3 regions of the Falseniella ignava genome follow, and region 1 is predicted to be linked to each of the others. Evidence: a T-box and tRNA genes for the amino acid it is inferred to sense, from the RefSeq annotation. Region 1 holds a T-box; the other regions hold tRNA genes.
What was found. A T-box is a leader RNA that pairs with one kind of tRNA and senses whether it is charged. The one in region 1 lies ahead of argS (arginine--tRNA ligase), so its partner is inferred to be a tRNA-Arg.
Positions count from the first base shown of each region.

Region 2: it encodes a tRNA-Arg, which carries the amino acid that the T-box ahead of argS (arginine--tRNA ligase) is inferred to sense. The anticodon was not compared.
Region 3: it encodes a tRNA-Arg, which carries the amino acid that the T-box ahead of argS (arginine--tRNA ligase) is inferred to sense. The anticodon was not compared.

Region 1 is NZ_PKHE01000003.1:7,331-13,461, forward strand. Features, by position in the region: gene CYJ57_RS01655 (hypothetical protein) at 1-214, shown strand, start outside; gene CYJ57_RS01660 (alanine/glycine:cation symporter family protein) at 237-1,649, shown strand; gene CYJ57_RS01665 (MATE family efflux transporter) at 1,766-3,175, shown strand; gene arcA (arginine deiminase) at 3,327-4,550, shown strand; T-box leader at 4,629-4,840, shown strand; gene argS (arginine--tRNA ligase) at 4,893-6,131, shown strand, end outside.
Region 2 is NZ_PKHE01000024.1:12,896-19,026, forward strand. Features, by position in the region: partial or broken gene treP (PTS system trehalose-specific EIIBC component) at 1-1,126, opposite strand, end outside; tRNA gene CYJ57_RS07110 (tRNA-Arg) at 1,267-1,339, opposite strand; gene CYJ57_RS07115 (chromate transporter) at 1,358-1,924, opposite strand; gene CYJ57_RS07120 (chromate transporter) at 1,928-2,503, opposite strand; gene CYJ57_RS07125 (DUF2079 domain-containing protein) at 2,518-4,494, opposite strand; tRNA gene CYJ57_RS07130 (tRNA-Leu) at 4,766-4,851, opposite strand; tRNA gene CYJ57_RS07135 (tRNA-Arg) at 4,862-4,935, opposite strand; tRNA gene CYJ57_RS07140 (tRNA-Cys) at 4,964-5,034, opposite strand; tRNA gene CYJ57_RS07145 (tRNA-Gln) at 5,079-5,150, opposite strand; tRNA gene CYJ57_RS07150 (tRNA-His) at 5,189-5,261, opposite strand; tRNA gene CYJ57_RS07155 (tRNA-Trp) at 5,278-5,348, opposite strand; tRNA gene CYJ57_RS07160 (tRNA-Tyr) at 5,402-5,482, opposite strand; tRNA gene CYJ57_RS07165 (tRNA-Phe) at 5,484-5,559, opposite strand; tRNA gene CYJ57_RS07170 (tRNA-Asp) at 5,570-5,642, opposite strand; tRNA gene CYJ57_RS07175 (tRNA-Val) at 5,658-5,730, opposite strand; tRNA gene CYJ57_RS07180 (tRNA-Glu) at 5,747-5,818, opposite strand; tRNA gene CYJ57_RS07185 (tRNA-Ser) at 5,875-5,965, opposite strand; tRNA gene CYJ57_RS07190 (tRNA-Asn) at 5,979-6,051, opposite strand; partial or broken rRNA gene rrf (5S ribosomal RNA) at 6,103-6,131, opposite strand, start outside.
Region 3 is NZ_PKHE01000006.1:43,022-49,152, forward strand. Features, by position in the region: gene recN (DNA repair protein RecN) at 1-691, shown strand, start outside; gene miaA (tRNA (adenosine(37)-N6)-dimethylallyltransferase MiaA) at 688-1,632, shown strand; gene hflX (GTPase HflX) at 1,643-2,881, shown strand; gene def (peptide deformylase) at 2,881-3,447, shown strand; gene CYJ57_RS03490 (thymidylate synthase) at 3,461-4,414, shown strand; tRNA gene CYJ57_RS03495 (tRNA-Arg) at 4,491-4,564, shown strand; gene CYJ57_RS03500 (LLM class flavin-dependent oxidoreductase) at 4,650-5,663, opposite strand; gene lplA (lipoate--protein ligase) at 5,656-6,131, opposite strand, start outside.

The sequences.
Region 1 (6,131 bases):
GACTGGGAAAGAAAACTCACTGATTATCTTATTAATTTTATGTGACTTTGCAGGGAATACGATTGAATATTTAGTTCGTTTCTTCTTTGCGGATGGTGCATTGCTTCAGACGGATTTTACGTCATTATTCTTATCAGCATTTATTCGTTCAGCAGTAATTTGGTTAGTTTATGAATTTGTCGTAACACCGCGTCAAATGACATCGGATGTTTAGACAATAGGAGGAAATTTTATTTATGGATGGGTTATTGAAGTTTGTTGAAATTGTCAATGTAATTTTGTGGGAATATGTTCTATTATTTGGTTTAGTTGGTTTAGGGATCTATTTAACGATTCGTCTCAAATTCCCACAATTTAAACGAGTATTTCCAGCGTTAGGCAGGATGATTAAAGATATTAAGGATGGTGTGCCCGCACCTCCTGGTGGTATGACACCCTTTCAATCTTTAGCCACAGCGATTGCTGCACAAGTTGGAACGGGGAATATTGTTGGGGTTGCCTCCGCGATTGCAGCAGGAGGACCTGGATCAGCCTTTTGGATGCTTTTATCAGCTTTCTTCGGAATGTCTACGATTTTTGCAGAAGGGGTTCTAGCGCAAGTTTATCGTCATCGTGATGACGAAGGTGAACTATGCGGGGGACCAGCTTATTACATTAAAGATGGCTTGAAATCTAGCATTTTAGCAAAAGTTTTTGCGGTACTATGTATTTTAGCACTTGGTGTTGTTGGGATAATGGTTCAATCGAATTCCGTTATTGATTCGATTAATAGTGCTTTCGGAATTAACAAATCGATTGTAACGATTGCATTAATTGTTATTGTGGCATCCATCTTGTTAGGTGGAATGGATCGAATTGCTGCTTTTACTGAAAAAGTAGTTCCAACAATGGCATTCCTTTATATTTTCTCAGCGCTACTTATTATCATTATGCATGCCGATAAATTCGGAGCCGCAATCGGTTATATTATCCAAGGGGCCTTTACACCGCAAGCAATTAGCGGGGGAGTGCTAGGTGTAACCGTTCAAGAGTCGATTCGTTTCGGCCTATCACGTGGACTCTTCTCGAACGAAGCTGGGATGGGATCTACACCTCATTCACACGCTGTAGCGACGACGAAGCATCCGGCAGAACAAGGGTTTGTAGCGATGATTGGTGTATTTATTTCTACATTCTTAATTTGTATGGCAACGGTATTGGTCAATATGTTATCAGGTAGTTATGACCTAACTGTACCTGCTAGCGAAATGACTTCTGTTGCGAATTTAATTACACAAACAGGATTTGAGAATTCATTCGGTACGTTAGGTGCAGGTTTCCTTTCAATCTCACTATCTTGTTTTGCGTTAACAACGATTGTGGGATGGTATTTCTTTGCCGAATCGAACATGAAGTTTTTAACGAATAATAAGTTTATTATTAAAAACTTTAAAATTGTCGCACTGTTCTTTATTTTCTGTGGTTTATTGGTAACACCTGGTTTAGTGTGGGACTTAGCAGATATGTTTATGGGATTAATGGCGGTGCCTAACTTAATCGCTATTTTCTTCCTAACAAACCAAGTTGTGCGTGTCTTGAAACATTATGATGAACAGACTTTAGAAGGCCAATATCATTGGGAATATGAATATGAACATGAACATAACTAATGAACTTTCGTGTAACTTTATCTTCTTTTAGTAGATAAAGTTACACATTTTTTTGGCCTCAGGTATAATGGTAAAATGAATGAGTGATGAATGTTATATCATTCAGTGAATCTATAATGAATTTGGTGATGTTTTTAATGAAAGGAAATCAACGAACAAATTTTATTTTATCTGAATCGATTACGAAAGTTATATTTACAATCTCAGTCCCTTTAATGTTGAATAATATTGTGATGACAATGTACAACTTAGTGGACGGGTTATTTGTTGCACAACTATCGCCAGAAGATTTTGCAGCGACCGCCTTTATATGGCCTTTACACTTTTTATTTATTGCAATCGGTATGGGGGTTGGTGTTGGAGGGACGGCGCTATTATCACAATTTATTGGAGCAGAACGAATGGATACAGCACATCGTTATGCCAGTAATATGCTACTGATTGTGTTAAGTTTAGCTACTTTGTTTTCGATATTCGGCTTTCTTGCAGCACCCTGGATGCTATCTGCAATGGGGGCAAAGGGAACACTATATAATAAGTCTTTAATTTATTTGCAGATTAATTTTCTAGGTATCTTTTTTGATTTTATTTATTTTGCCTATCAAGCGATGTTAAATTCACAAGGTTTAACGAAACATATTACTTTTATTAGTATTATTTCTTCGATTATTAATATTGTTCTGGACCCACTCTTTATCTTTGAACGGGTACCGTTAATCGGATTATCTGGTTTAGGAATGGGGATTACTGGTGCAGCATGGGCAACCGTTATTTCTAAAATTGTTTTATTAAGCTTAGCGATTATCGTTGTCACCAAAGATTCGCAAGTTCCCCTGAGATTAAAACGAGAACATTTTGATTTGCAAATTATCCAACGAATCTTTCGAATTTCAATTCCATCCGCACTAGGCTACAGTGGCTCTGCGTTAGGTTTTACGGTATTGAATGGGTTGATCACCACTTATGGAACCGATACATTGGCAGCTTACTCGATGGTAAACCGAGTGACCGATATCTTAACCCAACCTCAAATGGCGATTGGAGCAGCTTTAACTTCAATTATTGGTCAGCATATGGGAGCGGGATTAATTGAACGAGGTAAACAAGTCTTTAATCGAGCGATTGTCATTGTAATTTTAATGTCAGTGATTTCCTCTGTATTAGTTGTAGTATTTCGTATTCCATTACTCAGTATTTTTATTAAAACCGGAAGTAGTGATCATTTATGGAGTCAGGCAATCGAGTATCTAATGTTTTCAGCCTTTATCATCTTCTTTATGGGGCTATTCTCGATTATTAATGGTTATTTCCAAGGGTGTGGTCAAACGCAGTATTCAATGCTTATGACGATGGGAAGATTATGGTTTATTCGCTTACCCCTAATCTGGTTGTTCAGTACTTTCACCTCTTTAGGTTCAACCGGAATTTGGATTTCGATGTTGTTATCGAACGCTTTAATTGTATTCTTTGGTCTATATATATATAAAACAAGAGACTGGGAGTACCTAGTATCTTACAAATCCTAAATCCAACGAAGAGACTTTTTGACGAGAAGTCTCTTTTATTTTAAGAAAAGCCTTTCATTACATTCGAATTCATATTAGAATAGTATTATAAGCGTTTACATTTTATGGAAGCGAAAATAAGTTTTATATGCTATTTAGAAAGGAATCAGCTATGGGCAATCAACCGATCCATGTATTTAATGAAATTGGAAAACTTCGAAAAGTAATTTTGCATCGTCCAGGCAAAGAACTCAATAATTTAATGCCGGATTATTTAGGAAGATTACTTTTTGATGATATTCCTTTTTTAGAAGAAGCTCAAAAAGAGCATGACTACTTTGCTCAAGTTTTACGTGAAGAAGGGGTAGAGGTAGTCTATCTTGAAGATTTAGTATCAGAAGCGATTGATGCAGCAAATGTAAAAGCGCAGTTTATCGATGAGTGGTTGGATGAATCGGGGATTGTATCCGAAACCCTCAGAGCTCAAGTGCGCCAAAATTTATTATCGATGTCAACTTATGACATGATTTTGAAGACAATGGAAGGCTATCGAAAAAATGAGATTGATATGTCACATCACGACTCACTCGCTGATTTGATTGAAAGTGATTATCCATTATTAGTTGATCCGATGCCAAGTCTTTATTTTACGCGAGATCCTTTTGCGTTGCTTGGTCATGGTGTTGCTATTAACCATATGCATGAAGTGACGCGCAATCGTGAGACGATTTACGGTGATTATATTTTTAGATACCATCCTGCCTATGCCAACCAAGTCAGACGCTACTACTACCGTGATGATGAAACGGATATTGAAGGTGGAGATATTTTAGTTCTATCGCCGGAGGTCGTTGCGGTCGGAATCTCTCAACGAACAGATTCACGTTCAATTGAATTGCTTGCACGTCGTCTTTTTGAACAAGGGCAGTTTAAGCAAGTGTTAGCATTTTTAATTGGAGAAAATCGTAAATTTATGCATTTAGATACAGTCTTTACGATGGTTGATTATGACAAGTTCACCATTCACCCAGAAATTAATGCTGGACTTAGAGTGGTTTCAATTGTTGATGCTGGAGATGGTTCGGTCATAATTGATGAGCAAGATTCTACGAAGCTGGATAATGTCCTCGCAAAGGCACTTAGATTGGAAAAAGTAACTTTAATTTCTTGTGGTGGTGGCGATATTGTTGATGCGGCTCGAGAACAGTGGAATGATGGGTCCAATACGTTAGCGATTGCGCCAGGGGTTGTCGTTGTCTATGACCGGAACACGATAACGAATCAGTTACTTGAAGATCATGGAATTCGACTTGTTAAAATTAAAGGCAGTGAATTGGTCCGAGGTCGTGGTGGCCCACGTTGTATGTCAATGCCATTAATCCGTGACGATATATAAATCCGTTTATTTTTTAACTTAAGAGAACGCTGTTCCGTGATTGAAATATCAAATACATTCATGTTATAATTAGACTATAGTTTAAAGATGAGAAGAGAGTAGTTTATATACTTTTAGATACAGCGACTTGGGTAGTTGAGAGCCAAGCAAGAGGTATAAATGAAGCGCACTTCTTATATCGCTTAAGCGAATGATTGAGCTTAAGCCGGTTTCATACCGTTAACATGAGAAAGTTGATTGTTTTTACAATTAATTAGAGTGGTACCGTGGATTTTAAATTCGCCTCTAAGACCTGTGTCTTGGAGGCTTTTTATTTATTAAATATATGATAGGAGAAAGAGTATGAATCAACGAGAAATAATCGCCAAAGAGCTTCACGCCATATTACATGAACATTTATCTTATGAACAAGTTGAAGCACTTATCGAAGTACCTAATAATACCGAACATGGAGACTTAGCTTTTCCAGTCTTCACATTAGCCAAAGCTTTTCGTAAAGCACCGAATCTGATTGCTGAAGAATTAGTCGAACAAATCGATACAACAGCATTTTCGCAAGTTGCATCGGTAGGACCTTATATTAACTTCAAATTAGATCGACAAAAGATATCCGATCAAATTATTAAAGAGGTCAATCAAGCCGGTGAAAATTATGGTTCATTAGATATTGGTCAAGGAAAAAATGTCACCATCGATATGTCCTCACCAAATATTGCCAAACCTATGTCAATGGGGCATTTGAGATCGACTGTTATTGGGAATGCATTGTCTTTAATCTTAAAGAAAATAAATTATCATACAATTAATATTAACCACTTGGGTGATTGGGGAACGCAATTTGGTAAGTTGATTGTGGCTTATCAGAAATGGGGAGATGAAGCGAAAGTAAAAGCAGACCCAGTGAATGAGCTCGTTAAATTATATGTTGAATTCCATGAACGTGCTGAAGAAGACCCAAGTTTAGATGACGAAGGTCGCGCTGCTTTTAAACGTTTAGAAGAGCATGATCCTGAGATGATTCAACTTTGGACTTGGTTTAAAGATGAGTCATTAAAAGAATTTGATAAAGTTTATAAGATGTTGAATGTTCATTTTGACCATTATACGGGCGAATCATTTTATAATGATAAAATGGACGAGATTGTAGACATGCTAGAAGAAAAAGGATTATCCGAAATTGACCAAGGGTCTTTAATCGTACGTCTAGATGAGTGTGATTTACCGCCGGCATTAATTAAAAAATCTGATGGGGCGACACTATATATTACGCGAGATTTGGCAACAGCGTACTACCGCCATCGCACATATCATTTCGATCAAAGCTTGTATGTGGTTGGTAATGAACAATCGAATCACTTTAAGCAGTTAAAAGCTGTACTTGAAAAAATGGGCAATGATTGGGCACAGTCAATGCACCACATCCCATTTGGCTTAATTACAGTCGGAGGTAAAAAACTTTCAACCCGTAAAGGAAAAATTATTCTACTTGAAGAAGTTTTAAATGAAGCGATTCGATTAGCTAGCGAACAAATTGAAGCGAAAAACCCTGATTTACCAAATAAAGAAGAGGTAGCGCACCAA
Region 2 (6,131 bases), on a different contig from region 1:
TTTGACTTTCCTCCGCATCGTGACGCGTCATCCACCATACCGCTAATACAGCTGAACCTTGTGCGATATTGGATAAAGCAATCATCGGCCATAGACCGGTAGTTCCTGTATCTGCAATCAATTGACTGTCGATTGCATTGGTCATATGGTGTAATCCGGTAATCACTAATGGTGAGTAGAATCCGCCGAATATTGCACCAAATAACCAAGAAAGTGGACCATTTAATCCCGCTAAGACGACTTTCGAAATTAAATCACCTAGCCACCAACCAATTGGACCTAAAATCGTATGCGCTAAAATAACGGCTGGTAAAAGTGATAAGAATGGTACTAAGATCATCGATAAGTATTCTGGAACGACTTTACGCCAAAATCGCTCTAAATAACTTAAAGCGAGTCCTGCGAACATTGCCGGAAGAACTTGAGCTTGATAACCAATCATATCAATACTGAATGAACCAAAATTCCATTGTGGAACCTCGCCGCTAGCTAAAGCTCCTGCGGCGCCATAGGCATTCAATAATTGAGGCGAAACTAATGTAATCCCCAATACAATCCCTAAAATTTGAGTCGTTCCGAGTTTACGCGTTACTGACCAAGTAATGCCTACTGGTAAGAAGTGGAAAATCGCTTCACCTGGTAACCATAAGAAGTGGTTCACCCCATTCCAAAATGGTGAAACGGCGACAATTGTTTGATTACCTAATGCTGAGAATTCTACCCCTTCAAGAATATTACGAAAACCTAAAATAAGTCCACCCACGATAATTGCTGGGATGATTGGTGCGAAAACTTCAGCTAAGAACGTCATAATACGTTGCCACCAAGCTTGATTTACCTCAGCAGCCGCTTTGACGTCTTCTTTAGTACTTGTCGTCACGTTCGAGAATTTTGCAAACTCCTCGTAGAACTTCGAAACCTCATTCCCAATAATAACTTGGAACTGTCCTGCTTGAGTGAACGTTCCTTTTACAGATGGGAGTGCTTCAATTGCTTCTACATTTGCCTTGTTGTTATCAGCTAAGGCGAATCGCAAGCGTGTCGCACAGTGCGTCACAGCATTGATATTCTCATCACCACCGACCAAACGAAGTAGCTCTTGCGCATCTTGTTTAAAATCTGCCATCATACAACCTCCTAATTATAATATTTTGTTACACAAAAACTATAGCATGATTAAAAGGTTGCTTCAAGAAATACGCTTACATAGTAATTGTAAAAAGAGAAAGCCTATCGGCTCTCTCAGAAAAATTGCATTTGATGATACACGCCAAGAAGGACTTGAACCTTCATCGATCGCTTAGGAGGCGATTGCTCTCTCCTGTTGAGCTATTGGCGCAAGTATACTTCATTATAATTATACAATAAATGAAAATATAATGAAACCCGCGATACCAGAGCCAATAATTATCCGGATTGGATTTATCTCGTACTTACGAATTAATCCTAGAGAAATTACAAAGATAATAAATGAAATTACATTAAAATCAGACAATACCACCGGGAAAGTTGTAGTCCCGAAAAAAGCAGTTAAAATAATTGTTAATCCGGCTGAAGCAATCAATGCCACCACAGCAGGACTCATGCTTGCCACAACATCTTGAACTAGATTGACTTCTTGAAATTTAAAGAAAATATAGGCCAGTAATATTACAATAATCATGGAAGGTAAAACAATCCCTAGAGTTGCTACAATCCCTCCAGGTACCCCTAAAAGTTGATTACCGACAAAAGTTGCCGCATTAATCGCAATCGGACCCGGCGTCATCTCAGAAATAGTTAATACATCAATAAATTGTTGTGGCGTCATCCAACCCAATTCTTGTACGATCAACCGATCAATCATTGGTAAAACTGCATACCCTCCACCAAAGCTAAGTAAGCCAATCTGAAAGAAAACCCAAATTAATTTTAAATATAACATGCTTTATTCACGCTCCTGACGCTTTAATTGGTATAAAGAATACACAATACCTACGACGACTGAAAAGGCCAATAGCCAGATCACATTAATACGAAAACCAATCGCAGCTACTAAAGCGATAATCATTACGGTGATATGTACTTTATCACCGGTTTTTATAATACGTTGTGCCATATCATACACAACACTAAAGATAATGGCTGCAATCCCCGCTTGCATCCCTTTCATCACATTCGCAACATAGAAATTATCACGGATAAACAAATAAATATATGTTGCGATCGTCATAATCATTAGCGGGGGTATAACGGTCCCCGCAGTCGCAACCAAAGCCCCTAACAATCCACACATCCGGTAGCCTAAAATAATCGATGTATTAACAGCTACAGGACCAGGCGCCGACTGTCCGATTGAAATCAGCCTTAATATTTCATCTTGATCGATCCAACCTAGCTCTTTACTAAAACGTTCTTTCATTAATGGAACGATAACATACCCTCCCCCAAAAGTGAACATACTAATATAAAAAGTTGAGGTAAATAACGTCCATAACATGGATTGTTTTGTCTTTTGCGACATTTTATCTCTCCTAACTATTCTCTTCCAAAAATCAGCATCTCCCGATTAATGGGGCTAATCATTTTAAATCCTTGTTCTAAATATAACTCAACCACTTCCCATTCCGCCATCTCACCTTGATACCAGTGACGAGGAATTACAATATAATCAACCGCTGGATCATATTCTTGCTGATGATGATAGAATAAATCATAAACGTAAGGATGGTCTGCTAATTCAACTGTTGAATTTGAATTTGTTAAAATAACTGCCTCTTTATCCAATGAACGTAGCTCTTGACGTATCTTCTGAAAATGTAGTTTATTTTGAGCATAATCAGTAAAACGATAAGATTGAGGCCAGTAATTCGTCATCGTAAAGGCATAAGATGCTCCAAAAGCGAGTGTTAATAACCATCGAATAACATGATGCTTCCTTTGAAATTGTTGTGATAATACATCAACTCCTAAAATAAGCATCCAAAGTATTAACGTAAAGCTTCCATATGCATATTGTTTACCTAAATCAATTTGATACGGATAATCACTTAATAAGTTGATAACGAGCAAAGGTAGTAATAATAAATAAGTTGTCCAATTCATTTGTATAAAAATCATTCCTACCGTTGAAATCACAACGATTATCAGAAAAATAATTTTCGTCGGCTTCATTAAATTATGCAGGGTAAACGAAGGATTCATCAATGCATTTTTTACGACCGCTCCAAGTCCTGATTGTTCCGGTAACATAAAGTTTTTGAAGCGTGACGTCATCGCACCGTCCCCATACTGATTCAACCAAAGTATGCATCCTGAAAAATAAATAATCGGCCATAAAATCATAACATAAATTAAAATCCGTCGAAAACTTCGTGAGAACTCAAATTTATCTTGCAATATAAAATAGAGTCCCAAGCTTAACACATAAATCATCGCATCTTCTTTAACACCTAAAGTAAGTAAGGTAAAGAGCAAAACTCCCCATCTTTTTTGTGAGATTACGCAATAAATTAACGACAGTAGTAACGGCGGAAGTAATGCATTTTCATGAAAGTCATAGAGATGCCCTGTTAACATTCCGGGTAATACGATATACAACGCAAGCAATAAAAAACGAGTGGTTTGTTTGAATTCAAATTGTTTTAAAATTAAATATAAAGGAATTAACCCCAACAACGTTAGCACTACTTGCATTAAGTTTAAGGTTTCCGGTCTTGGAAACATCGCAAATATCGGTGCTAATAAATATAATGTGGGTGAGACATGCACTTTAAAGTGGCTGAGTAACCCATCACGTTCTAATGTCGTAACTGGACCGGCGCCTCGGACTATGTTATGAAACATTTGGGTAAAAATACCCATATCATAATTAAACGAAGACACCATAAAAATACGTAATAATAAAATACCACTTACAAAACACAAAATAAAAGTTAGCAGTAATACGGTAATGTATTTAAACCTTTTTAAAGAAATTCGTTGCGCAAATAACAAAGTCAGCACTGTGCTCACAAAAATAATAAGCCACATTGAAAATGAAAAATATAGCTGCTTGGACAAATTGAAAGTAAATACTGAATGTTCTGAGTGCCATCCAATGATAACTAGTTTAATGATTGTTTCGACGATTAAACAACCATATAATAAATAATCATATTTATAATTTGAGCTACGTGATAAATAAAAGTGAATTAAGAATGGAAGTAAAAAAATAAGGTAGCCGATTAAAATTGCTGGCTCAAAAATAAATACAATCAACACATTAAAAATAACAAACATCAGAAAACTAAACAAAGAAAATGATCCTGAAGGCCAAACTCGTTCGACACGATAAGCAATAAAACCCCCGATTAGTATAATAAGTACGAACGAAGAGGTTGAAAAAGCAGGATTTAACTGTGTAATTAACTGAGATGAACTAGAAAAAAATAAAGAGAGTAAAAAATATAATAAGTAGCCTTCTAATAAATATTTTAAAGACGACGGAAAAAGACGGTCCAAATTCAACATCATTCACCTACACTATATAAAATCGAGGGTAATATAAAATCTATAAAAAAAGAAATACCACTCAGAGCTGAAAATAGAAAACGCAAAAATCACGCGCCTGTCTTTTCAGATTTGAGTGGTATAGAAAATACTCGGCTAATAACCCCTCATTTGCTAGGGCTAGTATAACATAGTCATACTTGTTTTAAAAGATGTGTTAAAAGTATCTAAAATATAAAAAAACTATGATAAACACGTTAAAACAATGTTTATCATAGTTATCTTGCCTTACTAATACCGGCGGTCGGGATCGAACCGACACGCCCCGCAAAGGGCACTGGATTTTGAGTCCAGCGCGTCTGCCAATTCCGCCACGCCGGCATATTATAGACACACCCTGTAGGGGTCGAACCCACAACCTTCTGATCCGAAGTCAGACGCTCTATCCAGTTGAGCTAAGGGTGCACTAGCTTCAACATTCTATAGAAGCAAAAGGCGGTAGCCGGATTTGAACCGGCGGTCAAGGTTTTGCAGACCCGTGCCTTACCACTTGGCTATACCGCCTCGATTTAAAAAAAGACCATATATAGTAATATACATGGTCAGTACTGGGGTAGCTGGATTCGAACCAACGAATAACGGAGTCAAAGTCCGGTGCCTTACCGCTTGGCTATACCCCAATAATAAATAATATATAACCTATATTGACTAAATATAGGGCGACCGATGGGAATCGAACCCACGAGTGTCGGTGCCACAAACCGATGCGTTAACCACTTCGCCACGATCGCCATCATAAGTAACTAACAGGGGTAGCAGGAATCGAACCCACATCGACGGTTTTGGAGACCGCTGTTCTACCGTTGAACTATACCCCTATGTGGTGGTCATTGAAACCAATGTGGTGAATCTCCTACAAAATAAATATTAATGGAGGGGGGCAGATTCGAACTGCCGAACCCGAAGGAGCGGATTTACAGTCCGCCGCGTTTAGCCACTTCGCTACCCCTCCATGGTGGCTTGGGACGGAATCGAACCGCCGACACCTTGAGCTTCAATCAAGTGCTCTACCAACTGAGCTACCAAGCCTTAATATTAACGGTCCGGACGGGACTCGAACCCGCGATCTCCTGCGTGACAGGCAAGCATGTTAACCACTACACCACCGGACCAATATTCAATTATAATGGAGAATGACGGGATCGAACCGCCGACCCTCTGCTTGTAAGGCAGATGCTCTCCCAGCTGAGCTAATTCTCCGAGGAATTGTTCAGTATGATCCGTACGGGATTCGAACCCGTGTTACCGCCGTGAAAGGGCGGTGTCTTAACCACTTGACCAACGGACCTTTAAAAAAATGTTTTTATAAGGAAGTGCTTATAAAACATACCGTTAAATATATAACGGAGAGTAAGGGATTCGAACCCTTGAGACGAGTATAAGTCGCCTACACGATTTCCAATCGTGCTCCTTCGGCCAGCTCGGACAACTCTCCGAATTAACCGCTACTCCGCCAGTTGGGCTCGAACCAACGACATCATGATTAACAGTCATGCGCTCTGCCAACTGAGCTATGGCGGAATCATCCAACTGAAGATCAGATCTTCTCTTAAATGAATTAACAATAATTCAGCGTGGCGACGACCTACTCTCACAGGACC
Region 3 (6,131 bases), on a different contig from region 1:
TCAAAAAGTTCAAGACGCCTATGAACATGCGCTACAACTGGCAGAAGACATACACTTTATTCGTCAACAAATCGCTGAAAGATTGGAGCAAGCGATACATCATGAATTAGCCGATCTCCATATGAAATCAACGCGTTTTAAAGTTCGGCTACAAGGCGTTGAACGGATTCAACCTCCAAGTCAATTATTTGACCAATCGATCTATCGACTAAATTCACGAGGAATGGATCAAATATCTTTTGATGTCTCAACGAATATTGGAGAAGATTTTAAACCTTTGATTGTGATCGCAAGTGGAGGGGAGTTATCGAGATTAATGCTAGCGCTCAAGAGTGTGTTAGCAAAGACACAACCTGCAATGACCATGATATTTGATGAGATAGATACTGGTGTTTCTGGGGAAGTAACCTATGCAATCGCACAGAAAATGTACCAAATAGCACAGGCGCATCAAGTCATATGCATTACACATCACCCACAAGTCGCTGCGATCGCTGATCATCAAGTCTTTATTCGGAAAGTCATCCAGCAGGAACGTACTTCGACAGTCGTTCAAACCTTAACAATGGAAGAACGGATTGATCATATTGCGTCGATGATATCTGGCGAAAATATTACCAAAGCTTCACTCACGATGGCTAAAGAGTTGATGAAGCAATTGAGTGAATATAAAGGAGAGTTACATTCATGACAAAACTTCATCCAACCCTTCCAGTTGTAGTCATCGGAGGTCCCACTGGCGTGGGGAAGACGGCGTTAAGTATCGAAATCGCACATTTATTTAATGGAGAAGTAGTTAATGCGGATAGTATGCAAATGTATGAACACCTTGATATTGGAACGGGTAAAATTACTTCAAAAGAAAAGGAAGGTATTCCGCACCACTTACTGAGCGTATTAACGGTGGATCGTCCCTATTCGGTGGATCAATTTAAGCAAGATGCAACGCAAGCTATCTTAGATATTGCAGACCGTGGGAAGCTTCCAATTATTGTTGGCGGCTCTGGGCTATATTTAGAGGGGTTGTTATATAATTTAGAATTTGGGTATGCTAATAGTCATGATGCTTCTCTTCGTCTGTCACTCCAAGAAAAAGCGGATGCGATTGGAAATTATGCGCTTTGGTGTGAATTAAAACAACTAGATCCCGTCGCCGCCGAAAAGATTCCTTATCAAAATGTTCGCCGAACCATTCGCGCTTTAGAAATGATTCAATTGACGGGAGAATTATTCTCTAATCAAATGAATCATCAATCCAAACCTTCTGTATTTAATGAACGACTTTTTATTTTGAATCGCGAACGTTCAAAATTATACGACCGTATTAATCAACGTGTACATATGATGGATGAAATGGGACTAGAAGCAGAAGCAAGTTGGCTCTATGAACAAGCAAAAGGTCAGGATTGGCAGAGTCTTAAGGGTATTGGTTATAAAGAATGGATTCCTTATTTTGAAGATCAAATAACAAAGGCTGAAGTGATTGAACAAATTCAACAAAATTCTAGACGCTACGCGAAACGACAACTCACGTGGTTTAGAAATCGGATGAAAGCACCTTATTGGATTGATCTTGATAAACCGGATGCCACAGAATATGTTATATCGGAAATTAGACAACTCCGATCATAGAAAGGGTATTATGATTGAAAATCAAATTCGCCCAGAGCGAGTCTTAATTGTGGGGATTCAGACAGAAGAGATGTCTGACCAAAAGTTTCAAATGAACTTCGATGAAATGTTAGATTTAACAAGAACAGCCCAAGGTAATCCAGTTGCACAAATTACGCAAAAATTAGATCGATTGCATCCTAAATCAGCGGTCGGGCAAGGAAAACTTGAAGAAATTAAGGCGTTAATTGAAGTCGAAGAGATTGATTTAGTGATTTTCTTAAATCGATTGAGTCCTTCAATCAATCAATATTTAGAAAAAGAATTACAAATCAAAGTCATAGATCGGGTTCAATTAATTTTAGATATCTTTGCGCAACGCGCTCGTACCCAAGCTGGGCAACTGCAAGTAAAGTTAGCCCAATACGAATATTTACTCCCTCGTATTGTTGGACAAGGATTGAGCCTCTCGAGATTAGGGGCTGGCATTGGAACGCGAGGACCGGGGGAAACGAAATTAGAAACTGACCGGCGTGTTATTCGTAAACAAATTAGCCAAATCAAAGCGCAATTAAAGGACTTAGCGAATCATCGAGAACGAGCACGGGAGCGCAGGCTCAATAGTCACGCCTTTAATATTGGTTTAGTAGGGTATACTAATGCTGGGAAATCAACGCTATTGAATCAATTAACAAAAAGCGGTGCTTATGTACAAGATCAATTGTTTGCCACACTCGACCCGCTCACTCGTCAATTTAGTATCAATAGTCATGATTTATTTACAATTACCGATACGGTTGGATTTATTGATGAGTTACCTACCGAACTAATTTATGCATTTAGATCTACCCTAGAAGAAATTCGTGATGTTGATTTGTTGATTCATGTGGTGGACAGTTCGAGTGAATCGCGATTAATGCATGAAGATACCGTAGATTCGTTACTAAAGACTTTAGATATGAGAAATATCCCCATGTTAACTGTCTATAATAAAGGGGATTTATTAAAAACACCTGATCAGCTTGTTTCATATCGCCAACCGAGCCTTATCATGTCAGCTTACCGGAGTCAAGATATTGAGAAGTTAAAGCAAATGATTTGGCAAGAAGCGATTGAACAATTTGAGCGATATGAAGAAATTGTTGAAAGCAGCGATGGCCAAAAACTTGCTAAACTAAGACGGACAACGCTCGTTGAATCCATCGATTTCGATGAAAAAAGACAACACTATATTGTCACAGGTTATGAAAGACAAGGAGATAATGAATAATGATTACGATGAAAGACTTTGTCCCAGAAAAGGATCCTATCTTACGAGAACACGCTCAAGAAGTTAGCTTTCCTTTATCAAAAGAGGACTATGAACTTGCAACCAAGATGCGTGAATTTTTAATCAATAGTCAAGACGAAGCAATGGCAGAAAAGTACCAACTCCGACCCGGAGTGGGTGTTGCTGCACCGCAAATTGGTCAAAGTAAACAAATTTTTGCAATTTATATTATGGACTATGACGAAGAAGGAAATCCAACCGAACCTAAGGTTGACCAAATTGTTATTAATCCCAAATTAATTAGTCATTCCATCGAAGAAGTAGCTTTAAAAGATGGTGAGGGATGTTTATCTGTCCGTCGCGCCGTTCCAGGCTATGTACCTAGACCGAAACGCGCGAAAATTAAATTTTACGATTTAGAAGGCAAGGAGCATGTTGTTAAATTACGTAATTATGAAGCGATTGTCTTCCAACATGAACTTGACCATCTGAAAGGGATTATGTTTTATGATCATATTAACCTAGATGCTCCATGGACGCATGCAGAAAATGTTACGATTATATAGGAGTTGATACGAGATGAAACAATATCAACAATGTCTACAACATATTATCGACCACGGTCAAATTGTCGACGACCGAACTGGCGTTGGGACGTTAAGCACCTTTGGTTATCAAATGCGTTATGACTTAACTGAAGGTTTCCCTATTGTTACAACGAAACGTGTTCCGATGCGGTTGGTCGTTTCAGAATTGTTATGGTTTTTAAAAGGCGATACGAATATTCGCTATTTGCTGGAACACGATAATCATATTTGGGATGAATGGGCATTTGAGCGATATGTCAACTCAAGTGAATACGAAGGACCGGATATGAAAGATTTTGGATTAAGAGCTTTAGAAGATGGCGCGTTTCACGAAGTGTACCAAGCTGAAATGAATAAGTTCCAACAATTAATCTTAAATGAAGATGCATTTGCTCAAAAATGGGGAGGTCTTGGGCCGGTTTATGGAAAGCAGTGGCGAGCATTTGAAGGAATTGATGCGCAAGGGCATCGCAGTGTAGTTGATCAAATCGAACAATTATTGATTCGACTTAGAAAGCAACCTCATTCCAGACGACATATTATTAGCGCATGGAATCCAAATCAAGTTGATTCAATGGCTTTACCTCCATGTCATACACTCTTTCAGTTTTATGTTTGCGACAACACATTAAGTTGTCAATTGTACCAGCGAAGTGTGGACTCTTTCCTTGGTTTACCATTTAATATTGCGAGTTATGCTTTACTGACTCACTTGATTGCGCGTGAAGTGGGGTTAGAAGTAGGTGAATTTATACATACATCAGGAGATTTGCACTTATATCGTAATCATTTAGAACAAGCTCAACAATTATTAGAACGAGAGCCGCGTTCACTTCCAACATTAGAAATCAAGGGTAACCGAACAATATTTGAGCTGGAACCTGAAGATATCCAATTGATAGGGTATGACCCGCATCCAACGATTAAAGCACCGATTGCTGTTTGATAGATATTTGTTAAACATAAAGATATTGGTCTTGACAATTTCTGAATTCATAGTATGATAAAGTAGTTGTCAGATTGGTCCAGTAGCTCAGCTGGATAGAGCACTCGCCTTCTAAGCGAGCGGTCGCAGGTTCGAATCCTGCCTGGATCGTAAAAGATTAGATGAGTATATTAATTAATCTAACATGCAAAAAGACGCCATGAACAGTTAGTCGTTCATGGCGTCTTTTGATGTATTAAATGTTATCAAATGCTTGAGCTAAAGATTTTAATCCGGCTTTTCGGTTTTCAATGCCTGGCATTAGTGGAATAACTAAAACTTCATCAGCATGCACCTGTTGCGCTTGCTCAAGTAACTGATCGCGTACTTGTTCAGCTGTGCCTACCACCATTCTTGATCGATTATTTTCGATACGCTGTTTTTCTTCATCGGAATAGGGGTACTGATTAGCCGTATCAATACTTGGATACGTTAGATGCTCGCTAAAATTATTCGTCCCTAATAACCATAAATCTAGTGCACGGCCAAACGCTTCTGCTTCTTCAGGAGTGTCGCCAATACAGGCAAAGACAGCAATGCTTATTTGAGCTTGCTCCATAAAACCAGATGGCTTGAAATTTGAGCGGTATACCTGACTGGCTTCTTGTGCTGTTTTAAGAGCATCTCGGTTTGCATAAGGGAAAAAACCATAACAATAGCCGATACCTAATTCTGCTGCCATGTTAGCAGAATCCACCGAGGTTGATAAAACCCACATGGTAGGAAGTTGATCAATTGCAGGATTGGCTTTAACTTCATGATGTCGGTGTTCTTCTGGAAAGTCATCAGCAATAAATCCTTGTAAATCTTGAATAGCCTCCTTATAATCTAAAAATCGTTTTTTAGTTTCATTAAGAGCATGATTTACAATACGTGTCCCTTTAGTATTGCCAATCCCTAGATCAACGCGTCCTGGGAATAAGCGCGAGAGAATTTTAAAATTCTCAGCAACTTTTAAAGGGGCATAATGGGGGAGCATGACACCCCCTGAACCAATGGAGATTGTTGAAGTGTGATTTAATAAATGCATCATAAGGACCTCAGGTGAGGAAGATAAAAAAGCTGGAACATTATGATGCTCTGCAACCCAAAAACGATGATAGCCTAGTTGTTCTGCGCATTGCGCCAAGGATACGGTATTATTGAGTGCTTGGGTTGGCGTTTCGTGTTCATCGATTTGAGCATAATCAAGTACACTTAATTTAATCACAGTTTTCCTCCTTTGGAATGTTGAGCAATAGATTGATAAAAGTCTCATTATCTATGCGGCTAATATAACTTGATAAGTCGATGTTCTCTAACACAGCTAGAAGATCTGATTGCTTCAGGCGCGTATCTCTAAGCAGTTCTTCAAGCTCTTGAATCGATTTGATTGAGAAGAAATCTCCGCTTATCTGAATATCATAGATTTTTGCATTTTGAATAGAAAGACCAATATGTAGTGTACCGACACCTTCAATTCTTTCATTAACTTGATAGTCAAAGTTTTTAAATCGGCCATAATTCCAGTCCCAATTATTATAGGTTTTTGCTGCAATTTCATCGATGGCTTTCCAGTCTTTTTCACTTAGAACATAGCGTTTAGCTTGTTCTAAATTATCTACTTGCAATAATTCCCTTAACAAGTAGTCCGTAAGCTCCCAAACGTCGATATTTTGATCTTCCTCGCGTAAGGCTT